One region of the Staphylococcus saprophyticus subsp. saprophyticus ATCC 15305 genome, then DNA from elsewhere that is predicted to be linked to it. Evidence: a T-box and tRNA genes for the amino acid it is inferred to sense, from the RefSeq annotation. Region 1 holds a T-box; the other holds one or more tRNA genes.
What was found. A T-box is a leader RNA that pairs with one kind of tRNA and senses whether it is charged. The one in region 1 lies ahead of leuS (leucine--tRNA ligase), so its partner is inferred to be a tRNA-Leu.
Positions count from the first base shown of each region.

Region 2: it encodes a tRNA-Leu, which carries the amino acid that the T-box ahead of leuS (leucine--tRNA ligase) is inferred to sense. The anticodon was not compared.

Region 1 covers NC_007350.1:1,031,009-1,046,702, forward strand. Annotated here, with positions in the region: gene SSP_RS05135 (alpha/beta fold hydrolase) at 1-680, shown strand, start outside; gene SSP_RS05140 (L-lactate dehydrogenase) at 916-1,872, shown strand; gene SSP_RS05145 (transcriptional regulator, SarA/Rot family) at 2,024-2,425, shown strand; gene SSP_RS05150 (tRNA (mnm(5)s(2)U34)-methyltransferase) at 2,544-3,104, opposite strand; gene SSP_RS05155 (TIGR01212 family radical SAM protein) at 3,101-4,054, opposite strand; gene SSP_RS05160 (MDR family MFS transporter) at 4,164-5,333, shown strand; T-box leader at 5,621-5,811, shown strand; gene leuS (leucine--tRNA ligase) at 5,862-8,276, shown strand; gene SSP_RS05170 (rhodanese-like domain-containing protein) at 8,295-8,606, shown strand; gene SSP_RS05175 (NAD(P)/FAD-dependent oxidoreductase) at 8,787-10,055, opposite strand; gene SSP_RS05180 (putative polysaccharide biosynthesis protein) at 10,177-11,814, shown strand; gene SSP_RS05185 (pseudouridine synthase) at 11,811-12,509, shown strand; gene SSP_RS05190 (YtxH domain-containing protein) at 12,528-12,941, shown strand; gene pepV (dipeptidase PepV) at 13,161-14,570, shown strand; gene dat (D-amino-acid transaminase) at 14,573-15,418, shown strand.
Region 2 covers NC_007350.1:837,243-852,936, forward strand. Annotated here, with positions in the region: gene rsbW (anti-sigma B factor RsbW) at 1-290, shown strand, start outside; partial or broken gene sigB (RNA polymerase sigma factor SigB) at 265-1,030, shown strand; gene SSP_RS04025 (Tex family protein) at 1,178-3,328, shown strand; gene SSP_RS04030 (SprT family protein) at 3,321-3,770, shown strand; tRNA gene SSP_RS04035 (tRNA-Leu) at 4,144-4,226, shown strand; tRNA gene SSP_RS04040 (tRNA-Gly) at 4,252-4,325, shown strand; rRNA gene SSP_RS04045 (16S ribosomal RNA) at 4,468-6,020, shown strand; rRNA gene SSP_RS04050 (23S ribosomal RNA) at 6,305-9,227, shown strand; rRNA gene rrf (5S ribosomal RNA) at 9,306-9,420, shown strand; gene ilvA (threonine ammonia-lyase IlvA) at 10,168-11,436, opposite strand; gene leuD (3-isopropylmalate dehydratase small subunit) at 11,460-12,035, opposite strand; gene leuC (3-isopropylmalate dehydratase large subunit) at 12,037-13,407, opposite strand; gene leuB (3-isopropylmalate dehydrogenase) at 13,425-14,465, opposite strand; gene SSP_RS04085 (2-isopropylmalate synthase) at 14,462-15,694, opposite strand, start outside.

The sequences.
Region 1 (15,694 bases):
AAGGGCAAACATCACGTTCAAATAAAGGTCAAATTGATAATTTTGATGCATATCATGAGCATATACTTGAATGGATTAGAATCGCAAATGAATATAAAATTCCAACTTATGTCCTAGGTATAGGTCTTGGTGGTTTGATTGTCTTAAATTTATTAGAAAAAACAGAAGTGCCGATTGAAGGCCTGATGTTGCTTTCACCACTTTTAGAATTTAAGAAAAGTAATAAATCTAGAAAAGATAAAATTATTTCTAATATAGGTAAAATTGCGAAAGATACTCGATTTAAAGTTGGTATTACAGTTGAAGATTTAACAAGAAACGAAGAAGTTATAGAAGAGACGAATAAAGATCAATTGATGTTAAATAAAGTAACTTACTACTGGTATAAACAGATTATTGAAATTATGAAAGAGACAGTCAACCATTTAAAAGATGTAAAATCATTGCCGTTATTATTAATGTACGGTACAGAAGATAGAGTTGCAGATATAAGCGCAATGGATTTAATAAAAGATAAAATAATGACAGAAGAACTTTATTTTAAAGCGTGGGAAGGATTATATCATGAAATTCATAACGAGCCTGAACGTGATGAAGTCATGCGATATATTTTAGCGTTTTTAAATAATAGTGCAAGTAACAATGGATTTATAGTACATGATGAAAATGAAGTTTCATAGTACCTGAATACAATGATAATACAGTATGTGGCAAAAGCGGTGGATTTGTATCCTAATTTTAAAAAGATATGATTTCACCGTTTTTTATATTTGATTTTTATTGTAACTTATAATTAATATTTTTGTGAAATAAATCACAAATAACTATTGCAAACGCTCGGAGGAAATGATATATTTATATTGTGAAATAAATCACAATATAAATTATTAATATTCATGTGAGGAGCGTTCTGTGATGGAATATATAAAAAGTAATAAAGTTGTTTTAATTGGTGATGGTGCAGTTGGATCAAGTTATGCATTTGCATTAGTAGCTCAAGGTGTGGCAGATGAACTCGTTATTATAGATTTAGATGAAGACAAAGTGAAAGGTGATGTAATGGACTTAAACCATGCGGCACCGTATGGAGGTTCACCTGTTAAAATTAAAGCTGGTTCATATAAAGCATGTCACAATGCTGATTTAGTGGTGATTACTGCTGGAGCAGCTCAAAAACCAGGAGAAACGAGATTAGATTTAATTGAAAAGAATACAAAAATATTTAAATCGATTGTTTCTGAAGTTATGGCATCTGGATTTAATGGGATTTTCTTAGTAGCCACTAACCCTGTTGATGTACTTACCTATGTAACGCAACAAGTTTCTGGATTACCTAAAGAAAAAGTAATTGGATCAGGTACGATTTTAGATACGGCACGATTCAAATATGAATTAGCTGAAGAATTTGGCGTTTCTGATAGAAGTGTTCATGGACAAATCATTGGGGAACATGGAGACTCTGAACTAGCTGTTTGGTCACAAGCAAATATTGCAGGACAGCCATTATACCAATTGTTAATAGATGATCCTGAAAAACAACATAGAATAGAAGAAATATTTGTTAATACACGAGATGCAGCCTATGACATTATTCAAGCTAAAGGTGCAACATATTATGGCATTGCTATGGGATTAGTGCATATAACTAAAGCGATTTTAAATAATCAAAATGTAGTGCTTACCGTATCCAGTCGTTTAGAAGGTGAATATGGTCAAGAAGATGTCTATATAGGTGTCCCTACAAAAATTAACAGACAAGGTGCGGTAGAAGTTTTTGAAATACCGTTAAACGATGAAGAAAAAACTTTATTTACCCGTTCTGTTGGTATTTTGAAAGAAATGCAAAATAAAATATCTCATTTAATTGCATAATTCATAGTTTAAATTTAAACTGTATATAAGATTAATTTTATTAAAAATTCTAATATTTATTCAGTGTAGAATTTATTTTACAGTTATTGATGATTTTTTTGAAATTAATTTTACATGTTTAAACTTTATACTATGATTGGGGGATTACACTATGGGGAAGACATTTACTGAAAAAGTGGATGGCGTTTTGCAATTAGAATCTGTGTTGAAAGATATCGAGGATATTTTTGACAAAGTTCAAAAGCAATATAAAATGTCAAAAGAAGAAATTTTAATCCTTTTGACACTTTGGAAAGAAGGGTCAATGACTTTAAAAGAAATGGATGATTTTGTTCATATTAAATCATACAAACGTACACGTACGTACAATGATTTAGTTGAAAAAGCGTGGATTATTAAAGAAAGACCACAAAACGACGAACGTACAGTTATTATCCATTTTAATGAAGATTTAAAAGATCAAAGGGAAAGTCTTTTAAACTTTTTTAAAGAAGAAATTGATTCTAACTCATCTACTATTCAAAACAGTCTTAAATCTATCTTAAATCTATAGGAATTATGAATTTTACAGTGTAATTTACACAAAAAAGCTGCCAACAAAGTTTAAATACTTTTATTGGCAGCTTTTTTATTTTTAAAGCGTGTGCTTTAGGAAAACTAAATGATAGAATTTATCTTTTTTCTATCGCACAAATAAATGGTGGATTATTTTGTTGATTGATAAATTGATATTTTAGAATATGTGCTTTATTTTGATCGAATTGTTCCAAATAATCTAGAATAGCATCTCGCTCCAATTTGCCTTCATCATGGCCATGATAAATAACAAGAATAATGATGCCTTCTATGGATAAAATATTAAATATTGCATTTATGGCAGCAATTGTACTTTCGGCTTGTGTAACAATGGATTTATCTCCTTTTGGTAAATAACCTAAGTTAAAAATCGCTGCGTCAATTTTACCTTGTTGATAATTTGGAATATATGATTGGATATTTGCATGGCTATCTTGAACGATAGTGACATTGTTAAAATCATGAATCTTAAGTTGTGTCTGCTTAATAGCTTCATCTTGTATATCAAAAGCATAGACATTACCGTTAGGAACTTGTTGGGCAAGAAAATGTGTATCATTACCGTTACCGCATGTAGCATCGATCACGATACTGTCATCTGATACGTGTTGTTGAATTAATGTTCTAGCAAAAGGGAGAATGCGTTCAAGTTTCATGACTTAACTGTGCTTTCAAAATATTTCCCTTGGTATGAATCTCGGTGAGCAAGTTCATTATCAATTTCATTGAGAACTTCCCATTTGTTAACACTCCACATAGGACCTACCATTAAATCGATTGGACCATCACCGGTAATTCTATGAACGATCATTTCTTTTGGTATGATTTCTAACTGATCACACACTAATTTAGTGTATTCATCTTGTGACATAAATTCTAGCATGCCTTTATCATATTGCTTAACCATTGGCGTTCCTTTTAATAGGTGAAGTAAATGTATTTTTATACCTTGTACATCCATTTGAGCGACTTCTCGTGCAGTTTCCATCATCATATTATAATCTTCACCAGGTAAACCATTTATAATATGAGTACAAATGTTTATATTATGTTTGCGTAGTTTGGCAATACCTTCATAATAAGTTTTCATATCATGTGCGCGATTGATTAAATCAGATGTTTCTTGGTGTATTGTTTGAAGACCTAGTTCAACCCATAAATAAGTACGTTCATTCAATTCTGCTAAATACTCGACTACATCATCAGGTAAACAGTCTGGACGTGTACCTATGGATAAACCAACTACACCAGGCTCTTTCAATGCAGTTTCATATTTTTCACGCAATACCTCTACGGGTGCATGTGTATTTGTAAAAGCTTGGAAGTAGGCGATGTATTGGCCATCGTGCCATTTTTCATGCATTCTATCTTTTATTTCTTTAAATTGTACATCGATTGGATCTACACGATTACCTGCAAAGTCACCGCTACCAGCTGCTGAACAAAATGTACAGCCACCATGTGCAACGGTACCATCTCTATTTGGACAATCAAATCCTCCATCAATTGCAACTTTAAATATTTTTTGTCCAAATTTATTTTTTAAATGATAATTCCATGTATGATATCTTTTATTCTCGAATGCGTAAGGGAAGAATTGTCCCATATAACATTTTCCTTTCTAAATTCATTCTAGTTAAAGATTTTAACATATTTTAATGATATAGTGTTTAAAGTAAAATAAGAAATTTTGATGTAGAAAGGAGCTTAATGTTATGAATATGCCTAAATCAGTGTGGTGGCTAGTAATTGGTATGGCATTAAATATCACAGGCTCAAGTTTCTTATGGCCATTAAATACAATTTATATGAATGAAGAATTAGATAAAAGTCTAACTATCGCCGGATTAGTACTAATGATCAATTCATTTGGCATGGTCATAGGTAACTTATTAGGGGGCATGCTTTTTGATAAATTAGGTGGTTATCGTACTATTATTATAGGAACAGTAATTTGTTTGATGAGTACAACACTGCTTAATTTTTTCCATGGTTGGCCATGGTATGCTGTATGGCTAGTAGCACTAGGATTTGGTGGCGGTATGATTGTTCCAGCAATTTATGCATTGGCTGGCGCCGTGTGGCCACAAGGTGGTCGTCAAACTTTTAATGCAATTTATTTGGCTCAAAATTTAGGTGTAGCCATTGGTGCTGCATCAGGTGGATTTGTAGCAGAATTAAGTTTTAATTATATTTTTATAGCGAACTTATTAATGTATGTCGCATTTGCAATTGTAGCCGTGACACAATTCAAAATTAATTTAGATGTTAAAGTGAAATCAACGGACGCAATGAGTCTTTTATCTAAAGCATATAGACCACAGTTTATAGCGCTAACGCTATTATGCGTTATGTTCAGTATTTGTTGGATTGCTTATATTCAATGGGAAAGTACGATAGCTTCGTTTACTCAAGAAATCAATATTTCAATGAGTCAGTACAGTCTGTTATGGACAGTTAACGGCATTATGATTTTAGTTGCGCAACCTTTAATCTTACCTGTCATTAGATTGTTAAAAGGAAACCTAAAATATCAAATGCTTGTTGGGATTGTCATCTTTATTCTCTCTTTCTTTGTGACAAGTTTTGCTGAACAATTTTCAATTTTCATGGTAGGTATGATTATACTTACTTTAGGAGAAATGTTTGTTTGGCCAGCCGTACCAACAATAGCGAATCAATTAGCGCCTAAAGGGAAAGAAGGTTCATTCCAAGGTTATGTTAATTCTGCTGCAACTGTGGGAAAAGCTTTTGGACCATTAATTGGCGGTGTTGTTGTAGATTCGTTTAATATGCAAGCTATGTTTTTAAGTATGATTGTATTATTACTTATTGCACTGGTATTCCTGTTAATATACGATAAAAAATTACCAAAAGATACGTAAGATATATGATGAGTCTGGGATATAAATAAATATCTTAGGCTCGTTTTCAATTGGCAGTCAATGTATCGTCAGCGCTTTGTACAGAAGTGTGCCTTTTGTATAAGCATGAACCTTAATTATCCTTGCGGGCGTGGGTCTATGAAATCACTGTGAAAAACGTTGGTCTCTGTCTCACTACTTTATATAATAATTTATTTTTTAGTTATACATGCTTATCATATGTAGAAAATAAGTATGTTTCCTGTTAAATCAGGTTTTACTCTTGAAATAAATAGTTATTTCAAATATTATTAGTAATGTATAGGAGTAGTAACTTTAAAACTTTTCTACAGAGAACTAGGGTTGGTGGAACCTAGTGTTAAGTTAAAGTGAACTTACCAGGACTTAAAGATAATTTATGACATCTCTTACTATTAGTTAAAATGAGTGCACATTTAATGTGAATTTGGGTGGTACCGCGGCGAAAGTCGTCCCTTTGTAATTAAATAATAGTTTGGGGTGTTTTTTTATTGAATAGGAGGAAAAGTAGTGAATTACAGTCATAATGAAATTGAAAAGAAATGGCAGGACTATTGGGAAGCAAATAAAACTTTTAAAACGAGCGACAATTTAGGGCAAAAGAAATTTTATGCTTTAGATATGTTCCCTTATCCATCAGGAGCAGGCCTGCATGTTGGTCACCCAGAAGGGTATACTGCTACAGATATCATCTCTCGTTATAAACGTATGTTAGGTTATAACGTATTACACCCAATGGGTTGGGATGCATTTGGCTTACCAGCTGAACAATATGCATTAGATACAGGTAATGATCCACGAGAGTTCACTAAAGAAAATATTCAGACCTTTAAGCGTCAGATAAAAGAACTTGGTTTCAGTTATGACTGGGATAGAGAAGTGAATACGACAGATCCTGAATACTACAAATGGACACAATGGATTTTCATACAATTATATAATAAAGGTTTAGCTTATGTAGATGAAGTGGCTGTGAATTGGTGTCCAGCATTAGGTACGGTATTATCGAATGAAGAAGTTATTGATGGCGTATCAGAACGTGGCGGCCATCCTGTATATAGACGTCCAATGAAGCAATGGGTTCTTAAAATTACCGAATATGCAGACAGATTGTTAGAAGATTTAGATGAATTAGACTGGCCAGAGTCATTGAAAGATATGCAACGTAACTGGATTGGCCGTTCTGAAGGTGCATCAGTGGCATTTGATGTGAAAGATTATAATGAGCAAATTGAAGTATTTACTACTAGACCTGATACAATATACGGTGCGTCATTTTTAGTGCTTAGCCCAGAACACGAGCTTGTAGATTTGATTACTACGGAAGATAATAAAGATGATGTAGAAGCTTATCAAAAAGAAGCGGCTAAGAAATCTGATTTAGAACGTACTGGCTTATCAAAAGAAAAGTCTGGTGTATTCACTGGTGCATATGCTGTTAATCCATTATCAGGGCAACAAGTACCAATATGGATTGCAGATTACGTACTATCCACTTACGGTACTGGTGCGGTCATGGCTGTACCTAGTGGTGATCAGCGTGATTATGAATTCGCTAAAACATTTGACTTACCAATTATAGAAGTCATCGAAGGCGGAGATATGAGCAAGGAAGCCTACACTGGCGACGGACCGCATATTAATTCTGGTGAACTAAACGGATTATACAATGAAGCAGCTATAGAAAAAGCGATTGAATTGTTAGAAAATAAAAATGCCGGTACGCGTAAAGTAAACTACAAACTTAGAGATTGGTTGTTCAGTAGACAAAGATATTGGGGCGAACCTATTCCAGTTATTCACTGGGAAGATGGCTCAATGACGACAGTACCTGAAGATGAACTACCATTACTTTTACCAGAAACTGATGAAATAAAACCGTCAGGGACAGGTGAATCACCGTTAGCGAATATTGATGAATTTGTAAACGTTGTCGATGAAGCCACAGGTATGAAAGGCCGCCGTGAAACAAATACGATGCCACAATGGGCAGGTAGCTGTTGGTATTATCTAAGATATATTGATCCAGACAATGAGCAAATGTTAGCAGATCCTGAAAAATTAAAACATTGGTTGCCTGTAGATTTGTATATTGGTGGCGTAGAACATGCTGTATTACATTTATTGTATGCACGATTTTGGCACAAAGTATTATTTGATTTAGGTGTGGTACCAACAAAAGAACCATTCCAAAAGTTATTCAACCAAGGTATGATTTTGGGTGAAGGTAACGAAAAAATGAGTAAATCTAAAGGTAATGTAATTAATCCAGATGATATTGTAAAATCTCATGGTGCGGATACGTTACGTTTATATGAGATGTTTATGGGACCGCTTGATGCCGCTATCGCTTGGAGCGAAAATGGTTTAGATGGTTCGAGACGTTTCTTAGATAGGATTTGGCGTTTATTAATTACAGAAGATGGTTCAATTTCTAATAAAGTGGTAAACAATCATAGTAAGGCTTTAGATAAGAGTTATCACCAAACAGTGAAAAAAGTTACAGAAGATTACAATTCGCTTAACTTTAACACAGCGATTAGTCAACTTATGGTATTTATTAATGATTGTTATAAAGCGGAAGAAATTTATAAACCATATATCGAAGGCTTTATTAAAATGCTGGCGCCGATTGCACCTCATATATCTGAAGAATTGTGGTCACGTTTAGGCCATGATGAAACAATCACTTATCAACCATGGCCATCCTACGATGAAGCGTTACTTGTTGATGACGAAATTGAGATTGTCGTACAAGTAAATGGTAAAGTGCGTGCTAAAATTAATGTATCGAAAGATATTGCGAAAGAAGAAATGGAGCAAATCGCACTAGATAATGAACATGTTAAATCTGAAATAGAAGGTAAAGATATTAAAAAAGTTATTGCAGTTCCTAAAAAACTTGTTAATATCGTCGCTAAATAAACACAGGAGGAATTAATTATGGAATCTATCACAGTAACTGAACTAAAAGAGAAAATTTTGGATGCTAACCCAGTTAACATTGTGGACGTTAGAACTGATCAAGAAACAGCGATGGGTATCATTCCAGGTGCTGAAACCATTCCAATGAATAGTATTCCAGATAATCTAAACTATTTTAATGATAATGAAACGTATTATATTATCTGTAAAGCCGGTGGCAGAAGTGCGCAAGTCGTTCAATACCTTGAACAAAATGGCGTGAATGCAGTGAATGTTGAAGGTGGTATGGATGAATTTGGTGATGAAGGTTTAGATATTAAAAGTATTTAATTATAAAATAAGTAGTTAATTAAAAGCCGAGACATAAGCATATGTCTCGGCTTTCTTAAGGTAATCAACAGTTTATTTATAATGGTTTATTTGTCCATATAGTAATGGCTTTACAGTGAATGATGCACTGTTACTTTATCAAATGTTAATGAAACTATTGGATTTCAATGTTATCTTTTACTATATATCATCAATTTGGAAAAGGCTTGCATTAGTGCCAGCTACATGACCTGTGACAAGGGCGCTTGTGATATTATATCCACCTGTATAACCGTGGATATCCAGTACTTCACCACATAAAAACAAACCAGGTACAAACTTAGACATCATTGTTTTGGGTTGTATTTCTTTTAATGAAACACCACCTCCTGTAACGAAGGCTTTTTCAATAGAAAGTGTGCCGTTAACCGTAAAGGTAAATCCTTTTAATAATTCTACAAGTTGATTAATTTGTGCGTTGGCAATATGGTGCGCTGTTAAATCATCTGAGATATGGGCTTGCTCAATTAAAAATAACAAATAGCGCTCTTCAATTAAGCCATGCAAACTATTTTTAACAAATTTATCAGGTGTTTCTTCTAACAAACGTCTAATCTTTTGTTCGAGTTCATTTTTGGTAAGTTCAGGAAAGGCATCCAGTTGCATTTGAATATCTTGTTTTTTTTGATTCTTTTGTTCTTTATATACAAATTGACTACACCTTAGTGCAGCGGGTCCACTAATTCCAAAGTGAGTGAATAACATATCCATTTGATGTGTTATTCGTGTTTTACCATTCTTTTTTAAAACGGATAGCGCAACATTTTTTAAACTCAAACCTTTGAGACGTTTGTTTTTGATAAATGTTTCAGAAGAAGTGATGGGTACTTCAGTTGGAAATAATTCAGTAATGGAATGTCCCAAGTGTTCGGCAAATTTATAACCATCACCTGTTGAACCAGTTTGAGGGACGCTTGTGCCACCCGTGGCAATAATTAAACTATTGCTTGAAAATTGTTGCTGATCATTTAATGTTACGGTGAAAGTATGTTGGTCCGTGTATTCAATTGATGATACAGTGGATTCTTCTTTTATTTCTACGTTATTCTGTTGCAAAGTATTGATGAGTGCGTCAACAACATCTTGTGCTTTATTAGAGACGGGGAACATACGACCGTGGTCTTCTTCCTTTAAAAGAACGCCTCTAGATTCGAAAAAATGGATGATAGATTCATTATCAAAAACAGAAAAAGGGCTATATAAAAATTTCCCATTACCGGGTATATTTTTGATGATTTCATCATAAGGTAAGCGATTTGTTACGTTGCAACGTCCGCCTCCAGAAATTTTCAATTTACGACCGAGTCCTTTTTTCTTTTCAATTAATAAAATATTATGATTATTGAGACTTGCCGCAGCAGCTGCCATTAGCCCGCTAGGACCGCCACCGATTATAATTGTTTGATACATTTTATTGCCTCCCATAAGCGTATAGTGTTATTTTATAGTAATATAGTTTTGAAAAAAAGTAGTTATCACGTTATTATTAAGATTACGAGTGTAAAATTTAATTTGAGATAGGACGATCTGAATGAGTGAAAGTAAAGAGTTAGTGAGAGGGACCTTTTTAATTACGCTAAGTATTTTAATTACTAAAGTATTAGGTGTAATTTACATTATTCCATTCTACGCCATAATTGGTGGAGAAGAAAATCTGGCGCCTTTCAACTACGCGTATACCCCATATAATATTGCCATTGCCATCGCAACAGCAGGTGTGCCATTGGCAGCATCAAAATATGTTTCGAAATACAATGCGTTAGGCGCATATAAAATTAGTGAAAAACTATATAAATCTAGTTTTATTGTTATGACCATAACAGGATTTATTGGATTTTTAGTATTATATTTATTAGCTCCAAGCATAGCTGGTATTACATTAGCCAATAAAGGTCATGTAGATGGTGGCTGGACTGTTGATGATATTACTTGGATTATAAGAATTATTAGTATCGTGGTCATTTTTATTCCATTATTAGCGACGTGGCGTGGTGTATTCCAAGGTTATAAATCTATGGGGCCAACTGCGGTATCAGAAGTTATAGAACAAATTGCACGTATTTTATTCATTTTAATAGGAAGCTATTTAGTGCTTAATGTGTTTAATGGTAGTGTACTTGTAGCGAATGGTGTTGCGACGTTTGCAGCGGCAATCGGTGCAATCGCAGCAATCATCGTCTTATGGTATTACTGGAGAAAAAGAAAGAGCAACATAGAACGCATGGTTGCAACGGATCATACAGGTATGGATGTCTCATATGGCAAGATGTATAAAGAGATTATTTCATATAGTATTCCTTTCGTTATTGTAAGTTTGAACTTCCCGCTGTTTAATTTAGTCGATCAGTTTACACATAACAGTGCGTTGAATTTAGCAGGTGTACCAAGCAATTTGCATGATTACTTTTTCTCAATTCTGAATATGACAACTAACAAAATTGTGATGATTCCGACATCTTTATCAGCGGGTTTTGCTGTGAGTTTGATTCCATTCATTACAAAGACTTATGCATCAGGCCAGTTACATGAAATGCACAGACAAATACGCACATCTTTAGGTGTATTAATGTACATAACAGTGCCAGCCAGTTTAGGTATTATGGCATTGTCCTTACCTCTGTATACAGTTTTCTATAGTTATAATATTGACGGTAGCCATTTATTATTTTATTATGCACCCGTTGCAATATTAATCGCGTTATTAAGTGTGACAGCGTCAATGTTACAAGGTATAGATAAACAAAAATTAACAGTATTTGTCATTTTAGCAGCAGTAGTAATAAAAATTATTTTAAACACGCCGCTTATAGTTACTTTCCATACGGCAGGCGCAATTTTAAGTACGGCAATCGCGTTATTATTTGCAGTGTTATGTAATTTTTATATTCTTAAAAAGTATGCGAAATTTAACTTTTCTGAGACTTGGTTACACTTTGGAAAAATATTTATGTATGGATTTATCATGATGATTGGGGTTGAATTGACATTCTTCATATTACAAATGTTTATTTCTCCAGAACATAAAATAGGTTCTCTAATTATTCTTGTTATAAGTGTTGTGTTAGGTATGCTGATTTATGGTAGCATGACAATGAAAACAAGACTTGCTGATCAATTCTTAGGTGAAATTCCAAATAAAATCAGACGCAAATTAGGTATTATTAAATGAGATTAGATAAATTTTTATCAAATATGGGTGTTGGCACTCGAACAGAAGTAAAACAACGCTTAAAAAAGAAGCAAGTCACAATTGATGATAAGGTAGAAACGTCACCTAAGAAGCAAATTAATCCAGAACTAGAAATAGTGAAAGTCAATGACCAAAAGATAGACTTTGTTAACAAAGTCTATCTCATGCTTAATAAACCTAAGGACTATATATCAGCTACAACAGATGAACAGCACAAGACAGTGCTCGATTTAATAGAGGACTATAGATACTTAGATTTGTTTCCAGTCGGCCGATTAGATAAAGATACAGAAGGACTTTTATTGATTACCAATGATGGACAATTTAATCACGAATTAATGAGTCCTGGTAAACATGTCGCTAAAACTTATGAAGTGATTTCTCAAAAAAACATTACAAAAAATGATATAAATGCATTTAAAGTGGGTATTGAATTAAATGAGGGATTGGCGAAACCTGCAAAATTAGTCCAAGGTGATGAATTAAACAAATCGTTTGTCACAATATATGAAGGACGTTACCATCAAGTGAAGCGAATGTTTCATGCTATAGATAATGAAGTCTTAGCTTTGAAACGTATTCGTATTGGCGACTTACAACTTGATTCAACATTAGCATCAGGAGAATATCGTCATTTAACTCAGCAAGATTTTAAACTATTAGGATTAAAATAAAGAAGAGGTGTAAATATTATGTCAAAATTATTTAAAGCAATCGTAGGCATAGGGGGAGCAGCTGCAGCAGTAGTGCTTTCCCAAAAAGAAAATAGAGATAAATTAAAAGATGAGTACAGTAAATACAAATCTAATCCAGAATCATACAAACAAAATGCAAAAGATATCGCTAGTCAAATCAGTTCAAAAGCTGGCGAAACATATAATGAAGTAAAACAGGATCCTAAAGGTTATGCTTCAAAAGTAAAACAAGATCCTAAAGGTTTCATTAATGAACAAAAAGATCGTTTCTCTAATGTGTCTGAACAAGAAGAAGAGCACGTTGAAGAAGCAAGATTTACAGATGAAGGTGCAGCCGATCCTTCAAACAATTTACGAGTTGTAACTGAAGAAGAGTTAAAAAATAATAGCAATAAACATGACGGTAAGTAATACGTTGTCATGATTTTATATCAAACCTAGTTCGCAATTGGAACTAGGTTTTTTATATTAATACAGTTTATATATATAGTAAAAGTAAGCGGTTTAACTGTTTTATTATAAAGCATAACAGTTAATTTTTTTGTTTTATGATTACATCTCACTGTAGTTTCTCTACGACTTCATGTAAAATATTAAGTATATAAGTTATAAGAAGGAAGTTGATTGTATATGTGGAGAGACAAAGTAAAAGAATATGAGGATTTCATACTAGAAGATTTGAAAGGTTTACTTTCAATTGAAAGTGTAAGAGAAGACGATAAAGCTTCTGCTGAAAATCCAGTAGGACCTGGACCTAGACAAGCTTTAGATTACATGTATAAAATCGCAGAACGTGACGGCTTTGGCACACATGATGTTGATCATATCGCGGGACGTATTGAAGCGGGTAAAGGCGATGATGTATTTGGTATTTTATGCCATGTGGATGTTGTACCTGCAGGCGATGGATGGGATTCAGATCCGTTCAATCCAGTAGTAACTGATGATAAAATTATTGCTCGTGGTACGTTAGATGATAAAGGGCCGACCATTGCTGCTTATTATGCAGTTAAAATTTTAAATGAAATGAATGTAAACTGGAAGAAACGTATACATATTATTATTGGTACAGATGAAGAGTCTGATTGGAAATGTACTGAGCGTTATTTCCAAACAGAAGAAATGCCTGAATTAGGGTTCGCTCCAGACGCTGAATTTCCTGCTATTCATGGTGAAAAAGGAATAAGCACGTTTGATGTAATTCAAAATGAAAAAGCAGATGATCAAGATGAGCCTGAATATGAATTGCGTTCATTTGTATCAGGACAAAGATATAACATGGTGCCTGATGAAGCGATTGCCAATGTAGCTGTTAAAGAAAATATGACAGATGTTATCCAAAATTTTGAACAATACTTAAACGAGCATGACGTTGAAGGTGAAAGTGTTGTAGATAGCGGTGTCTTGGTGCTTAAAGTACAAGGTAAAGCGGTTCATGGGATGGATCCATCTATAGGCGTCAATGCAGGATTATATTTACTTAACTTCCTTGCAACATTAAATTTAGATAAAACTGCTGCAAATTTCGTAGCGTTTAGCGAACGATACTTGTTTGAGTCACATTTTGGAGAAAAAATGGGAATGAAATTCCACACAGATGTTATGGGCGACGTGACTACTAATGTTGGAATTATCACTTATGATAATCAAGATGGTGGCAAATTCGGCATTAATTTAAGATATCCAGAAGGTTTTGAATTTGAAGAATCGTTAACAAGATTCAAGGGAGAAATTCAATCACTAGGATTTTCAATTGAGTTAGGTAAAAATCAAACACCACATTATGTAGAAAAAGACGACCCATTCTTACAAAGCTTAGTACAAGCCTACCGTAACCAAACTGGTGATGATACAGAACCGTATACGATTGGTGGCGGTACTTATGCACGAAATTTAGATAAAGGTGTTGCATTTGGTGCGATGTTTAGTGATTCTGAAGATTTAATGCATCAAAAAAATGAATATATAACTAAAAAACAATTATTCAATGCGACAAGTATCTATTTAGAATCATTATATAAATTGTGTGTGGAGGAATAAATATGACAAAAGTATTAATAAATGAAAAACTCGTTGATGAACAAGATGCAAATGTGCCTTATAATGATAGAGGTTATGTATTTGGCGACGGTATTTATGAATATATTAGAGTATATGATAATAGTGTATTTACTGCTAAGGAACATTTTGAAAGACTTTTACGTAGTGCAAAAGAAATTGGTCTTGAATTAAAATATAACGTTGAGGAACTTACGGAATTAATACAGGAGTTATTATCAACAAATGGTGTGATTAATGGTGGTGTCTACATTCAAGTTACACGTGGTGCCGCACCGCGTGATCATGCCTTTCCAACACCTTCTGTTGAAACCAATATTATGGCTTTCACTAAATCATATGATCGTCCTTACAAATCATTAGAAGAAGGTATTAATGCGATCACTACTGAAGATATTCGTTGGTTAAGATGCGATATTAAGAGTTTAAACTTGTTGGGTAATGTATTAGCTAAAGAATATGCAGTTAAATATAATGCTCAAGAAGCAATACAACATCGTGGTGATATTGTCACAGAAGGTTCTTCTAGTAATGTGTATGCAATCAAAGATGGTGAAATCTATACACATCCTGTAAATAATTATATTTTAAATGGTATTACGCGTATGGTAATTAAATCTGTTGCTGAAGATAAAGGGATACCTTTTAATGAAGAAACGTTTACATTAGACTTTTTGAAAAGTGCGGATGAAATCATTGTATCAAGTACTTCAATTGAGGTTATGCCAGTTGTTAAATTAAACGGTGAAAATGTCGGTGATGGTCAAGTTGGTTCGATAACAAAATCATTGCAAGAAGGATTTAACAGATACATTGATACACATAGTTAATATTTTCAATAAATAGATAGAAAATATAACAAAAATTCATATTAAATTATGTTATAATGCTAACTGAGCCGTTTGAAAGAAACTAATAGAAATAAGAAAGTAAAAAGTGACTTTTTGTTTCTCATTATTGGTTGAAATTCATACCCAAACATTATAAAATCTTTTATGAGTCTTGAAATTGAACGAGAAAAATTTCTTGAAAAAAGATAGAGAAATATTAAAAAATATGCTCTGTTTGGGTTTCTTTTATGGTATGCTATAAAAGTTACTATAATT
Region 2 (15,694 bases), 190 kb from region 1:
AAGTGGGGATGATTAATCTTTGCTTCGAAATCTTCGATGATAAAATTAAAATTATTATTTCTGATCAAGGTGATAGTTTCGATTATGAAGAAACAAAAGCAAAATTAGGACCATATAAAGAAAATGAAAACATAGACTTCCTTAGAGAAGGCGGTTTGGGTCTGTTTTTAATTGAATCTTTAATGGATGAGGTTACAGTTGATAAACAATCAGGTGTGACAATCAGTATGATAAAGTATATTAAAAAAGAGCAGGTGCGAAATAATGGCGAGAGAGTCGAAATCAGTTAATGATGTATCACCTGAACAAATAAACCAATGGATTATGCAGCATCAAAACAATGAAAATACAGATGCACAAGATCAACTTGTAAGACATTATAGAAAGTTAATCGAATCCTTGGCATATAAATATTCTAAAGGTCAATCTCATCACGAAGACCTCGTTCAGGTTGGTTGGTTTAATCGGTGCAATCAATCGATTTGACTTGTCCTTTGATAGAAAGTTTGAAGCCTTTTTAGTACCAACTGTAATTGGTGAGATTAAACGCTATTTGCGTGATAAAACATGGAGTGTTCATGTACCTAGAAGAATCAAAGAAATTGGACCACGAATTAAGAAAGTTACAGATGAATTAACAAATGAACTCGAACGTTCACCTTCTATTACTGAAATTGCAGATCGATTAGAAGTGAATGAAGAAGATGTGCTTGAAGCAATGGAAATGGGTCAAAGCTACAATGCGTTGAGCGTAGATCATTCTATTGAAGCAGATAAAGACGGTTCGACTGTAACTTTACTAGATATCATGGGTCAACAAGATGATAATTATGATTTAACAGAAAAAAGGATGATATTGGAAAAAATACTTCCAATACTTTCAGAACGAGAAAGACAAATTATTCAATGTACTTTTATTGAAGGTTTAAGCCAAAAAGAAACAGGAGAACGAATTGGCTTAAGTCAAATGCATGTATCAAGATTGCAGAGAACAGCGATTAAGAAATTACAGGAAGCAGCAAATAAATAAATTGAATATATAGACAAGGCAGATTTCGAATTTTATGGAATCTGCTTTTTAATTGTATTGATGATTCTGAGAGAGTCATGTGATACAGATATGTTAAAATGTATTTATTAACAAAATAATATTACATAATGATAAGCGGAGGATTTCATGGATAGTAATTTAATTCAATCAATCAGAGATAAATATAGCTTCACAACCAAGCAAATTAATGCTGTTTTATCTTTATTAGAAGATAAAAATACAGTACCCTTTATAGCTCGTTATAGAAAAGAGCAAACAGGTGGTTTGGATGAAGTAGAAATTAAACAAATTGATGATGAATATCAATATATGGTAAATCTACAGAAGAGAAAAGAAGAAGTTATTAATAATATCGAAGAACAAGGCTTATTAACTTCGGATTTGAAAAGTGATATTTTAAAACAAAAAAAATTACAAAGAGTAGAAGATTTATACAGACCGTTCAAACAGAAAAAGAAAACAAGAGCAACTGAGGCAAAACGAAAAGGATTAGAGCCATTTGCGCAATGGTTACAACAAACAAATATAGACACATCTGTTGAAACGAAAGCACAACAATTTATTAACGATGAAGTCACAAGTGTAGAAGATGCAATCAAAGGCGCTCAAGATATCATTGCAGAAATTGTTTCAGATAAACCTATATATAGAAGTAAAATACTTAAAGATACATTTCAACAGGGCAATATTATAACGCAAAAGAAAAAGCATGCAGAAGATGAGAAAGAAATTTTTTCTATGTATTATGATTATACCGAACCGATTAAAAAAATCGCCAATCATCGAGTGCTTGCAGTTAATCGTGGTGAAAAAGAAAAGGTTTTATCAGTTAAAATAGAAATGGATATACAAGGGATAGAAAATTTTATTAGAAGCAAAGAAATATCATCTGAACATAATGGTACCTATGTCATTATAGATGCTATTAAAGATAGTTTGAAAAGATTAATCATGCCATCGATCGAAAGAGAAATAAGAAGTGATTTAACTGAAAAAGCTGAAAATCATGCAATCGATGTATTTAGTGAAAATTTGAGAAACTTGTTATTACAACCACCTATGAAAGGAAAGCAAATACTTGGTGTTGATCCCGCTTTTAGAACAGGTTGTAAACTTGCAGTCATTAATCCATTTGGTACATTTGTAGCTAAAGGAGTCATGTATCCTCATCCTCCAGTAAATAAAAAAGAAGATGCTGAAAAAATATTTGTGGACTTCGTTAAAACATATGATGTCGAATTAATAGCTATCGGTAATGGTACAGCGAGCCGTGAAACTGAACAATTTGTTGCTTCAATGATACAAGAACACCAATTAAACGTTCAATTTATCATTGTTAATGAAGCGGGGGCATCTGTATACTCTGCATCGGAAGTGGCAAGAAATGAATTCCCAGATTTTCAAGTTGAGGAGCGTAGTGCTGTTTCGATAGGTAGAAGAGTACAAGATCCATTGAGTGAATTAGTGAAAATAGATCCAAAATCTATCGGCGTTGGTCAATATCAACATGATGTTAACCAAAAGTCATTAGAAGGTGCATTGTCATTTGTTGTTGAAACTGCGGTTAACCAAGTGGGGGTTGATGTGAATACTGCTTCACGTTCATTACTACAATATGTATCAGGTTTAACGCCCACAATTGCACAAAATATTATAGATTATAGAGAAGAGAATGGTGCTATAACGCATAATAAAGAAATTGCTAAAGTTAAAAGATTAGGTGCGAAAACATTTGAACAAAGTATTGGATTTATGAGAATCGTAGGTGGTAAAGAACCCTTAGACAATACTTCGATTCATCCAGAAAGTTATAATGTAGCAAATCAATTATTAACTGAAATTGAAATGACTACACATGATTTAGGAATGGAAAAACTTAAACTTGCCTTGAACAAAATTGATATTGTAGCAATGGCAGAAAAGTTAAATATTGGTCAACCGACACTTGAAGATATTATTAACTCATTGATTGCACCTAATAGAGATCCAAGAGATGAATTCGAAACTCCTATTTTAAAATCTGATGTACTATCTATTGAAGACTTAACTAAAAACATGAAACTTAGTGGGACTGTAAGGAACGTGGTTGATTTTGGTGCATTTGTAGATATTGGGGTAAAACAAGATGGACTCGTACACGTATCAAAGCTTGCTAAGAAGTTTGTTAAAAACCCAATGGATATTGTAAGTGTTGGTGATATTGTAGATGTATGGATATTAGATATTGATGATAAAAAAGGTAAAGTATCATTAACAATGATTGATCCAAATGGATAACAGTGCATTACAAAAATTAACAGAGACAATCTCGTTAAAGTATTTTAAAATGCCATTTAAACATAAAGCATATTTCAATAAGCGTTTAAGAACGACTGGTGGTCGCTATTTATTAAGTTCACACAATATAGAAGTGAATGAAAAGCAATTTGCTAAGTTTGGTGAATCAGCTATCATTGATATTATTAAGCACGAATTATGTCATTATCATTTGCACTTACAGAAGAAAGGATACCAACATAAAGATAAAGATTTTAAACGTCTGTGCCAACAAACAGGTGCGCCTAGATTTTGTTCTGCAATTGAAAAATATGAAGATCGAGTTAATTATATATATCAATGTCAAAAATGTGCGTCTAGATTTCCAAGAATAAGAAAAGTCGATACAAATAAAATGGTTTGTGGAAAATGTAATGGAAAACTGAAAGAATTAAACAACTAATATACTTATAAATAATGAACGCCTATCGATAATTTAGTCGATAGGCGTTCATTATTTATATATAGAATGTATTTTATGGAAGATTTTTAGCAATGATTAAGGAAAAAATAGAGTATTTTGTGTGTACTTTCACCAAATTAGAAAGTTTAATTAATTAATCTTGTTAATTTACTCTTTTTAGTTTTGTTTATTCATTGACGATGAGCGAAATATATTATATGATATTAAACGTTGCGAAATTAATAGCAACTTTGGTTAAGGAAACATTAATTTTGTTAAATACAATTTAAAAAGTTGTTGACAAATGATTAAGAATATATTACAATGTTATTTGTTACTTAATGAACGAGAAACAAATTAACCGTTTGGCTAAGCGGCCGTGGCGGAACGGCAGACGCGCTAGGTTGAGGGCCTAGTGGGAGTATTCCCGTGGAGGTTCAAATCCTCTCGGCCGCATCAAATACCTTTAATGAATAAATATGCGGGTGTAGTTTAATGGCAAAACCTCAGCCTTCCAAGCTGATGTTGTGGGTTCGATTCCCATCACCCGCTCCAATAGAAATTTAAATGAACATTGAAAACTGAATTGCAATATGTCAACGTTAATTCCGAACGCAACATTAAATTGTTGGTTCAAAACAAGTGTTAGAAATAACACAAATTAGTATTTTATGAGCTAATCAAACATCATAATTCATTTATGGAGAGTTTGATCCTGGCTCAGGATGAACGCTGGCGGCGTGCCTAATACATGCAAGTCGAGCGAACAGATAAGGAGCTTGCTCCTTTGACGTTAGCGGCGGACGGGTGAGTAACACGTGGGTAACCTACCTATAAGACTGGGATAACTTCGGGAAACCGGAGCTAATACCGGATAACATTTGGAACCGCATAGTTCTAAAGTGAAAGATGGTTTTGCTATCACTTATAGATGGACCCGCGCCGTATTAGCTAGTTGGTAAGGTAACGGCTTACCAAGGCGACGATACGTAGCCGACCTGAGAGGGTGATCGGCCACACTGGAACTGAGACACGGTCCAGACTCCTACGGGAGGCAGCAGTAGGGAATCTTCCGCAATGGGCGAAAGCCTGACGGAGCAACGCCGCGTGAGTGATGAAGGGTTTCGGCTCGTAAAACTCTGTTATTAGGGAAGAACAAACGTGTAAGTAACTGTGCACGTCTTGACGGTACCTAATCAGAAAGCCACGGCTAACTACGTGCCAGCAGCCGCGGTAATACGTAGGTGGCAAGCGTTATCCGGAATTATTGGGCGTAAAGCGCGCGTAGGCGGTTTCTTAAGTCTGATGTGAAAGCCCACGGCTCAACCGTGGAGGGTCATTGGAAACTGGGAAACTTGAGTGCAGAAGAGGAAAGTGGAATTCCATGTGTAGCGGTGAAATGCGCAGAGATATGGAGGAACACCAGTGGCGAAGGCGACTTTCTGGTCTGTAACTGACGCTGATGTGCGAAAGCGTGGGGATCAAACAGGATTAGATACCCTGGTAGTCCACGCCGTAAACGATGAGTGCTAAGTGTTAGGGGGTTTCCGCCCCTTAGTGCTGCAGCTAACGCATTAAGCACTCCGCCTGGGGAGTACGACCGCAAGGTTGAAACTCAAAGGAATTGACGGGGACCCGCACAAGCGGTGGAGCATGTGGTTTAATTCGAAGCAACGCGAAGAACCTTACCAAATCTTGACATCCTTTGAAAACTCTAGAGATAGAGCCTTCCCCTTCGGGGGACAAAGTGACAGGTGGTGCATGGTTGTCGTCAGCTCGTGTCGTGAGATGTTGGGTTAAGTCCCGCAACGAGCGCAACCCTTAAGCTTAGTTGCCATCATTAAGTTGGGCACTCTAGGTTGACTGCCGGTGACAAACCGGAGGAAGGTGGGGATGACGTCAAATCATCATGCCCCTTATGATTTGGGCTACACACGTGCTACAATGGACAATACAAAGGGCAGCTAAACCGCGAGGTCATGCAAATCCCATAAAGTTGTTCTCAGTTCGGATTGTAGTCTGCAACTCGACTACATGAAGCTGGAATCGCTAGTAATCGTAGATCAGCATGCTACGGTGAATACGTTCCCGGGTCTTGTACACACCGCCCGTCACACCACGAGAGTTTGTAACACCCGAAGCCGGTGGAGTAACCATTTATGGAGCTAGCCGTCGAAGGTGGGACAAATGATTGGGGTGAAGTCGTAACAAGGTAGCCGTATCGGAAGGTGCGGCTGGATCACCTCCTTTCTAAGGATATATTCGGAACATCTTCTTACGAAGATGCAGGAATAACATTGACATATTGTATTCAGTTTTGAATGCTCATTGGAGTATTCATTGCATTATTTTGTACATTGAAAACTAGATAAGTAAGTAAAATTTATGATTTTACCAAGCAAAACCGAGTGAATTAGAGTTTTTTAACAAGCTTTGAATTCAAAAAGAAATAATCGCTAGTGTTCGAAAGAACACTCACAGATTAATAACATTTTGGGTTTTCAACCGACTTGTTCGTGTTGAAAGTCAAAAAAGATTAAGTTATTAAGGGCGCACGGTGGATGCCTTGGCACTAGAAGCCGACGAAGGACGTTACTAACGACGATATGCTTTGGGGAGCTGTAAGTAAGCTTTGATCCAGAGATTTCCTAATGGGGAAACCCAGCACGAGTTATGTCGTGTTATCGATATGTGAATACATAGCATATCTGAAGGCAGACGCGGAGAACTGAAACATCTTAGTACCCGCAGGAAGAGAAAGAAAAATCGATTCCCTGAGTAGCGGCGAGCGAAACGGGAAGAGCCCAAACCAACGAGCTTGCTTGTTGGGGTTGTAGGACACTCTATACGGAGTTACAAAAGAACAGACTAGACGAATCATCTGGAAAGATGAATCAAAGAAGGTAATAATCCTGTAGTCGAAAGTTTGTTCACTCTTGAGTGGATCCTGAGTACGACGGAACACGAGAAATTCCGTCGGAATCTGGGAGGACCATCTCCCAAGGCTAAATACTCTCTAGTGACCGATAGTGAACCAGTACCGTGAGGGAAAGGTGAAAAGTACCCCGGAAGGGGAGTGAAATAGAACTTGAAACCGTGTGCTTACAAGTAGTCAGAGCCCGTTAATGGGTGATGGCGTGCCTTTTGTAGAATGAACCGGCGAGTTACGATTTGATGCAAGGTTAAGCAGTGAATGTGGAGCCGTAGCGAAAGCGAGTCTGAATAGGGCGTTGAGTATTTGGTCGTAGACCCGAAACCAGGTGATCTACCCATGACCAGGTTGAAGTTCAGGTAACACTGAATGGAGGACCGAACCGACTTACGTTGAAAAGTGAGCGGATGAGTTGTGGGTAGCGGAGAAATTCCAATCGAACCTGGAGATAGCTGGTTCTCTCCGAAATAGCTTTAGGGCTAGCCTCAAGTGATGATTATTGGAGGTAGAGCACTGTTTGGACGAGGGGCCCTTATCGGGTTACCGAATTCAGACAAACTCCGAATGCCAATCAATTTAACTTGGGAGTCAGAACGCGGGTGATAAGGTCCGTGTTCGAAAGGGAAACAGCCCAGACCACCAGCTAAGGTCCCAAAATATATGTTAAGTGGAAAAGGATGTGGCGTTGCCCAGACAACTAGGATGTTGGCTTAGAAGCAGCCATCATTTAAAGAGTGCGTAATAGCTCACTAGTCGAGTGACACTGCGCCGAAAATGTACCGGGGCTAAACATATTACCGAAGCTGTGGATTGTCCGTAAGGACAATGGTAGGAGAGCGTTCTAAGGGCGTTGAAGCATGATCGCAAGGACATGTGGAGCGCTTAGAAGTGAGAATGCCGGTGTGAGTAGCGAAAGACGGGTGAGAATCCCGTCCACCGATTGACTAAGGTTTCCAGAGGAAGGCTCGTCCGCTCTGGGTTAGTCGGGTCCTAAGCTGAGGCCGATAGGCGTAGGCGATGGATAACAGGTTGATATTCCTGTACCACCATTATTCGTTTTAAGCGATGGGGGGACGCAGTAGGATAGGCGAAGCGTACGATTGGATTGTACGTCCAAGCAGTGAGATTGAGTGTTAGGCAAATCCGGCACTCTTAAGATTGAGCTGTGATGGGGAGAGGAAATTGTTTCCTCGAGTCGTTGATTTCACACTGCCAAGAAAAGCCTCTAGCTAGAATTGTGGTGCCCGTACCGCAAACCGACACAGGTAGTCAAGATGAGAATTCTAAGGTGAGCGAGCGAACTCTCGTTAAGGAACTCGGCAAAATGACCCCGTAACTTCGGGAGAAGGGGTGCTCTTTAGGGTTAACGCCCAGGAGAGCCGCAGTGAATAGGCCCAAGCGACTGTTTATCAAAAACACAGGTCTCTGCTAAACCGTAAGGTGATGTATAGGGGCTGACGCCTGCCCGGTGCTGGAAGGTTAAGAGGAGTGGTTAGCTTCTGCGAAGCTACGAATCGAAGCCCCAGTAAACGGCGGCCGTAACTATAACGGTCCTAAGGTAGCGAAATTCCTTGTCGGGTAAGTTCCGACCCGCACGAAAGGCGTAACGATTTGGGCACTGTCTCAACGAGAGACTCGGTGAAATCATAGTACCTGTGAAGATGCAGGTTACCCGCGACAGGACGGAAAGACCCCGTGGAGCTTTACTGTAGTCTGATATTGAAATTCGGCACAGCTTGTACAGGATAGGTAGGAGCCTGAGATACGTGAGCGCTAGCTTACGTGGAGGCGTTGGTGGGATACTACCCTCGCTGTGTTGGATTTCTAACCCGCACCATTTATCATGGTGGGAGACAGTGTCAGATGGGCAGTTTGACTGGGGCGGTCGCCTCCTAAAGAGTAACGGAGGCGCTCAAAGGTTTCCTCAGAATGGTTGGAAATCATTCATAGAGTGTAAAGGCATAAGGAAGCTTGACTGCGAGACTTACAAGTCGAGCAGGGTCGAAAGACGGACTTAGTGATCCGGTGGTTCCGCATGGAAGGGCCATCGCTCAACGGATAAAAGCTACCCCGGGGATAACAGGCTTATCTCCCCCAAGAGTTCACATCGACGGGGAGGTTTGGCACCTCGATGTCGGCTCATCGCATCCTGGGGCTGTAGTCGGTCCCAAGGGTTGGGCTGTTCGCCCATTAAAGCGGTACGCGAGCTGGGTTCAGAACGTCGTGAGACAGTTCGGTCCCTATCCGTCGTGGGCGTAGGAAATTTGAGAGGAGCTGTCCTTAGTACGAGAGGACCGGGATGGACATACCTCTGGTGTACCAGTTGTCGTGCCAACGGCATCGCTGGGTAGCTATGTATGGACGGGATAAGTGCTGAAAGCATCTAAGCATGAAGCCCCCCTCAAGATGAGATTTCCCAACTTCGGTTATAAGATCCCTCAAAGATGATGAGGTTAATAGGTTCGAGGTGGAAGCATAGCGATATGTGCAGCTGACGAATACTAATCGATCGAAGACTTAATCAAATTTTAAATGTTTTGTTTGGTTGAATCATATTTTACTTACTATCTAGTTTTGAATGTATAATTTTATACATTTCATTGTCTGGTGACAATGGCAAGGAGGTCACACCTGTTCCCATGCCGAACACAGAAGTTAAGCTCCTTAGCGCCGATGGTAGTCGGACTTACGTTCCGCAAGAGTAGGACGTTGCCAGGCAGCATTAATAGGATGCGATGAGCCGAGACCGAGAGGTCTCTTTTTTTATGTCAAAAAAGGCTTAACTTCTCCAGTTCGAAGAACTGAAAAGCCTAAAATAAGCTATTATGAGAAAGCGTTTGAAGCTGACGAACTGAGCAAAAGACGAAGCGAGCTTACAAGCAGTGTTGATTAAATGAACATACGAGTCAAAACTCGTATGTAAGAATAACTAAATCCAATAAATTGGAAAGTTATTCTTTATAGGAAAGCGTGAAAGTGAGAAAAGATGCGAGCGCTTGCCTCATGATAGGAAAAGCTCCTTAGCGCTGATGGTAGCCGACTTACGTTCCGCAAGAGTAGGACGTTGCCAGGCAGCATTAATAGGATGCGATGAGCCGAGACCGAGAGGTCTCTTTTTTTATGTCAAAAAAGGCTTAACTTCTCCAGTTCGAAGAACTGAAAAGCCTAAAACAAGCTATTATGAGAAAGCGTTTGAAACTGACGAACTGAGCAAAAGACGAAGCGAGCTTACAAGCGGTATTGATTAAATGAACATACGAGTCAAAACTCGTATGTAAGAATAACTAAATCCAATAAATTGGAAAGACACTCTATATATGAACGTACTTACTGCAGTAAATAGAATGAGTGCGACTACAGGAGCAAACATACACCTAACAAGTAATGTACGATCAAAATTGCAAAATAATTTTAAATATAAAGAGGCCTAACCCTATATAGTAAGGATTAGGCCTCTTATAATGCTTAAATCAGCAATGAATATAACATTTTATTTTCGTTAATATAAATATTTGATTTATCAAATTCATCGACATTTGCTTTTAAATGTCCCAAATCTTTATGATTATTCAACTGAATACCTATAATTACAGTTCCAGTATTTTGGGAAGATTTTTTGAGATATTCAAATTTCGTAATATCATCTTTAGGACCAAGTACTTCGTTAACAAATTCTCTTAATGCGCCTGGACGTTGCGGGAAATTTAGGATGAAGTAATGCTTCATCTCTTCAAATAATAATGAACGTTCTTCAATTTCCTTCATACGATTAATATCATTATTGCCACCACTAACGACACAGACAACAGTTTTTCCTTTGATTTCTGCTTGATATTGATCAAGTGCAGCTATACTTAATGCACCCGCAGGTTCAGCAATAATAGCTTGTTTAGAGTACATATCTAAAATAGTTGAACAAACAGCACCCTCATGTACTTGGATATAATCATCAACGATATCTTTAGAAATATCAAAAGTAATTTGTCCAACACGCGCTACAGATGCGCCATCTACAAATTTATCAATATCTGGTAAAGTAACTAGTTGATTTTCCAATACTACTGAAGTATACATACTTGCTGCACCCGCAGGCTCAACACCTATAATTGAAGTTTCTGGAGAATGCGTTTTGAAATAAGTACCAACTCCAGAAATTAAACCGCCACCACCGATTGCAGCAAATAAATAATCGAATTGAATGTCGTTATCTTTAGATTGTTCAAGTATTTCTTTAGCTAATGTGCCTTGACCAGCAATAGTATAAATATTATTAAAAGGGTCAATAAAGTTCATTTTATTTTCTTCAGTATAAACAAGGGCTTCTTTAAGGCAGTCGTCAAAAGTATCACCAGTTAATACGACTTCAGTATTGTCGCCACCAAAGAATTTCACTTGGTTAATTTTTTGAAGTGGGGTAGTTACTGGCATAAATATGACAGCATTCAAGTTTAATTTACTAGCTGTATAAGCTACGCCTTGTGCATGATTACCCGCACTTGCACACGTGATACCGTTTTGACGATCAGCTTCATCTAAAGCAATAATCGCGTTATATGCACCTCTGAGTTTAAATGACCTAACCCATTGCAAATCTTCACGTTTTAAATAAACCTTACAATCATATTTTTGTGATAAATAGTGATCTTTTTGTAATGGTGTCTCTTTAACTATATCTTTTAATTGTAAATAAGCTTCATCTATATCCTTTGAAGAAACTGTTGTTTTTACAGTCATTAGTTTCACCCTTTTTGTATTAATTAGTATGTTTTTGCTGCTTCGTAATTTTTTATTGCATCTTCAAACTGTAAAGTGATATCAATATCATCAAGTCCATTGACGAGTTTTTTCTTCCATGTTTCATCAATTTGAAAATCAAATGATTTATCTTTTGTCGAAACAGTTTGATTTGGTAAATCTATTGTAATCTCTCCAGCATCTGCTAGATACTCTCTTGCTTCTTTGTCTAATACAATAGGCAACATTGCATTTTTAGTACAATTCATATAAAAAATATCACTATAGCTACCGGCGATAATAATGTCAAAACCATAGTCTTTAATAGCCCATGCCGCATGTTCACGACTGGATCCACATCCAAAATTTTCACCAGTAATTAAAATTGAAGCATCTTTATATTCTGGTTTATTAGGATTAAAATCCGGGTTATCAGAACCATCATCTAAATAGCGCCATTCATCAAATGCAAAAGGTCCAAAACCTGACTTAGAAATACGTTTTAAATGTACTTTTGGAATAATTTGATCGGTATCAATATTGTCATTAAAAAGTGGTACGACTTTACCAGTGTATGTTGTGATTGGTTTGATTTCCATTTTATACAACCACCTTTCTAACATCTACAAATTTTCCATTAATAGCAGCAGCTGCTGCCATTGCAGGTGATACTAAATGAGTACGAGCGCCTTTACCTTGTCGTCCTTCAAAGTTACGGTTACTCGTAGAAGCACAATGTACACCATTAGGCACTTGGTCTGGATTCATTCCTAGGCACATGGAGCATCCAGGCTCTCTCCAATCAAAACCAGCGTCTTTAAATATTTTATCAAGACCTAATTTTTCAGCTTCTATCTTAACTGTACGTGAACCTGGTACAACAATTGCAGTAATGTTTGGGTGTACTTTATTCCCTTTAACGACGTGACTTGCTTCAACCAAGTCAGAAAGGCGAGCATTAGTACAAGAACCTAAGAATACATAACCTAAGTCTATGTCCTCAGCTTTTTGACCAGGTTGAAGGCCCATGTAATTATAAGCACGTTCATCATTTACATTTTGTATTTCAGGGAAGGGCGTATTAAAACTTACACCCATTTCAGGATTTGTACCCCAAGTTACTTGAGGTTCTAGATCAGTTACATCTAATGTGATCACTCTATCAAATTCTGCATCTTCATCAGTATATAGTTCGCGCCATGCATCAATATCATATTTATAATTTGTAGCATAAGGACGTCCTTTAACATACTCAAAAGTTGTTTCATCTGGAGCCATCATACCGTATTTTGCACCAGCTTCTATAGCCATATTGCAAATTGTCATTCTCGCTTCCATGGATAAACTGCGAATTGTTTCACCAGAAAATTCTAGAGCATAACCAGTACCGAAATCAACACCATGTTGATTGATAAGATGCAAAATAATATCTTTTGCGTAAACACCTGTAGGTAATTTACCATTTACTTCAATTTTTAAATTTTTAGGTTTAGTTTGCCAAAGTGATTGTGTTGCAAAAACGTGTTCAACTTCACTTGTACCAATACCAAAAGCGATTGCACCAAAAGCACCATGAGTCGCAGTATGTGAGTCACCGCAGACGATGGTTTTTCCTGGTTGAGTCAATCCTGTTTCTGGGCCAACCATATGAACGATACCTTGTTCATCGGATCCCATATCAAAAATATGAACACCAAAGGCCTTTGCATTTTTTTGTAAAGTTGTGATTTGTTTGTTTGCAATTTCATCTTTAATATTGAAAATATCGACCGTTGGCACGTTATGATCAAGTGTTGCATAGGTTAAATCAGGTCTACGCAATTGTCTATTTTGTAGTCTTAATCCTTCAAAAGCTTGAGGAGATGTGACTTCATGTATTAGATGTAGGTCAATATATAATAATTGTGGGTCACCTTCTTTACCAGTTAAGACATGCTTGTTCCAAACTTTATCAAATAGTGTTTTACCCATATGACATCTCCTCCTTTTTAAAGATTTTCTTTGACGTAATTAAAAATTTCTGATGTAAGATAATTACCATTGAGATCACGGGTTGTTTTTCCTTCTTTTATTAATTGATATATAACATTTTCTAATTTATCTGCTGCTTTGTCTTCATTTAGACTTTCTCTAAGACACATTGCCACGGATAGTAACATGCCAAAAGGATTGGCAATATCTTGATTTGCAATATCTGGAGCTGAACCATGAATAGGTTCATATAGTCTTGGACCTTGTTCGCTAAAGCTTGCTGAAGGTGATAATCCCAAAGAACCAGGAATGACTGAAGCTTCGTCACTTAAAATATCGCCAAATAAATTTTCTGTCACAATGACATCAAATTGTGATGGATTTGTTATTAAGTGCATGGCACAAGCATCGACGAGTAAATGGTTTACCTCAACATCAGGATATGATTGAGATACTTCATTTATTACATTTCGCCATAATTTACTAGATGAAAGTACATTTTCTTTATCAACTGAAGTTAACTTTTTATGACGCTTTTGAGCTAATTCAAAACCAACTCTAGCAATTCTTTCGATTTCATCTCTAGTATAAGTCAAGGAATCCAGTGCGTCGTTTTCACTTAATTGTTTTGGTTCACCAAAATAGATGCCACCGGTTAATTCTCTTACTAAAATAAAATCTGTATTTGCGACACGTTCTTCTTTAATAGGGGATAAATGGCTTGTGCCATTTGTAACTGTAGTGGGGCGTATATTTGCAAACAGACCCAAAGCTTTACGAATGCCAAGTAAACCTTGTTCTGGTCTATTATTTGGATCTGTCCACTTGGGTCCCCCCACAGCACCTAATAGGATTGCGTCTGCATTTTTACAAGCATTTAATGTGGAATCTGGAAGTGGTTTGCCATGATTATCTATAGCAATACCACCAAAGTCATGTGATTCTAATTCATATTCAAAATGAAATTCTTTACTTAGCTGTTGTAATATTTCTAATGAACCATTTAATATTTCTGGTCCAATTCCGTCTCCAGGAAGGGCTACAATCTTATAACTCATGAATGAATACCTTCTTCCACTTTTGTATTAGCTACATATTTCGCATGCGCTTCAACATATGATTTACAAGAAGCGAGTAAGATATCGTGGTCAATACCTACACCAGTAACAATTTGATCATCTATCTTAATCTGAACATGTACTTCAGCTTGAGCATCTGTGCCTTCAGTAACAGAGTCTATGCGATATTCAATAAGTTCTGTTTTACGATCAAAGATACGATCAACAGCGTTGTATACAGAAACAATGGAGCCTGTTCCAATACTTGAATCTTGGTACGTATTACCGTCTATATCTTTAATTACAACGACAGCACTTTGTAAACCATTAGAAACAAATTGTAATTGAAGTGTCTCTACTTTATAAATTGCATTTTGTTCATGTTCCGTACCTTGAATTAAAGCATGGATGTCACGATCAGTTACTGCTTTTTTCTTATCAGCGACCGTTTTAAATTGTTTGAATAAAGTTTTTTGTTCTTCAGGATCAACATCGTAACCTAGGGCAGTTAGTTTTTCTGCAAAAGCGTGCTTACCAGAAAGTTTACCAAGTGGTAATTCTGTTGTTTTAACTCCGACAAGTTGAGGTGTCATAATTTCATAAGTTTCTGGATTTTTAAGAACGCCATCTTGGTGTATACCTGATTCATGACTAAATGCGTTTTGTCCAACAATGGCTTTGTTTCTTGGGACTCGAATACCTGCGAATCGAGCAATTAAATCAGATGTTTGTTTTGTTTCTTCTAAATTAATTTGAGTTTGATTATCATAATGATCTTGTCTAACATAAAGGCCCAGTGCAACTTCTTCTAAAGCTGTATTACCAGCACGTTCGCCAATACCATTAAGCGTGCCTTCAATACGTTTTGCGCCATTCTCTATTGCTGCCATACTATTTGCTACTGCTAGGCCTAAATCATCGTGACAATGTGCGCTATAAATCACATCATGATCAGCATGAACAGATTCTTGTAACGTTTTGAAAATTTCACCATATTCTTTAGGATAGCTAAAACCTACAGTATCAGGGATGTTAATTACACTAGCGCCTGCATCAACAGCTGTTTGAACACATTCAATTAAAAATGGTAATTCCGTTCTTGTTGCATCTTCTGGTGAAAACTGAACAACATCAAAATATTGTTTAGCATAAGAAACATGCTCCTTAATAGATGCTAATACTTCTTCTTTTGACATCATTAGTTTTGAATCACGATGGATAGGGCTTGT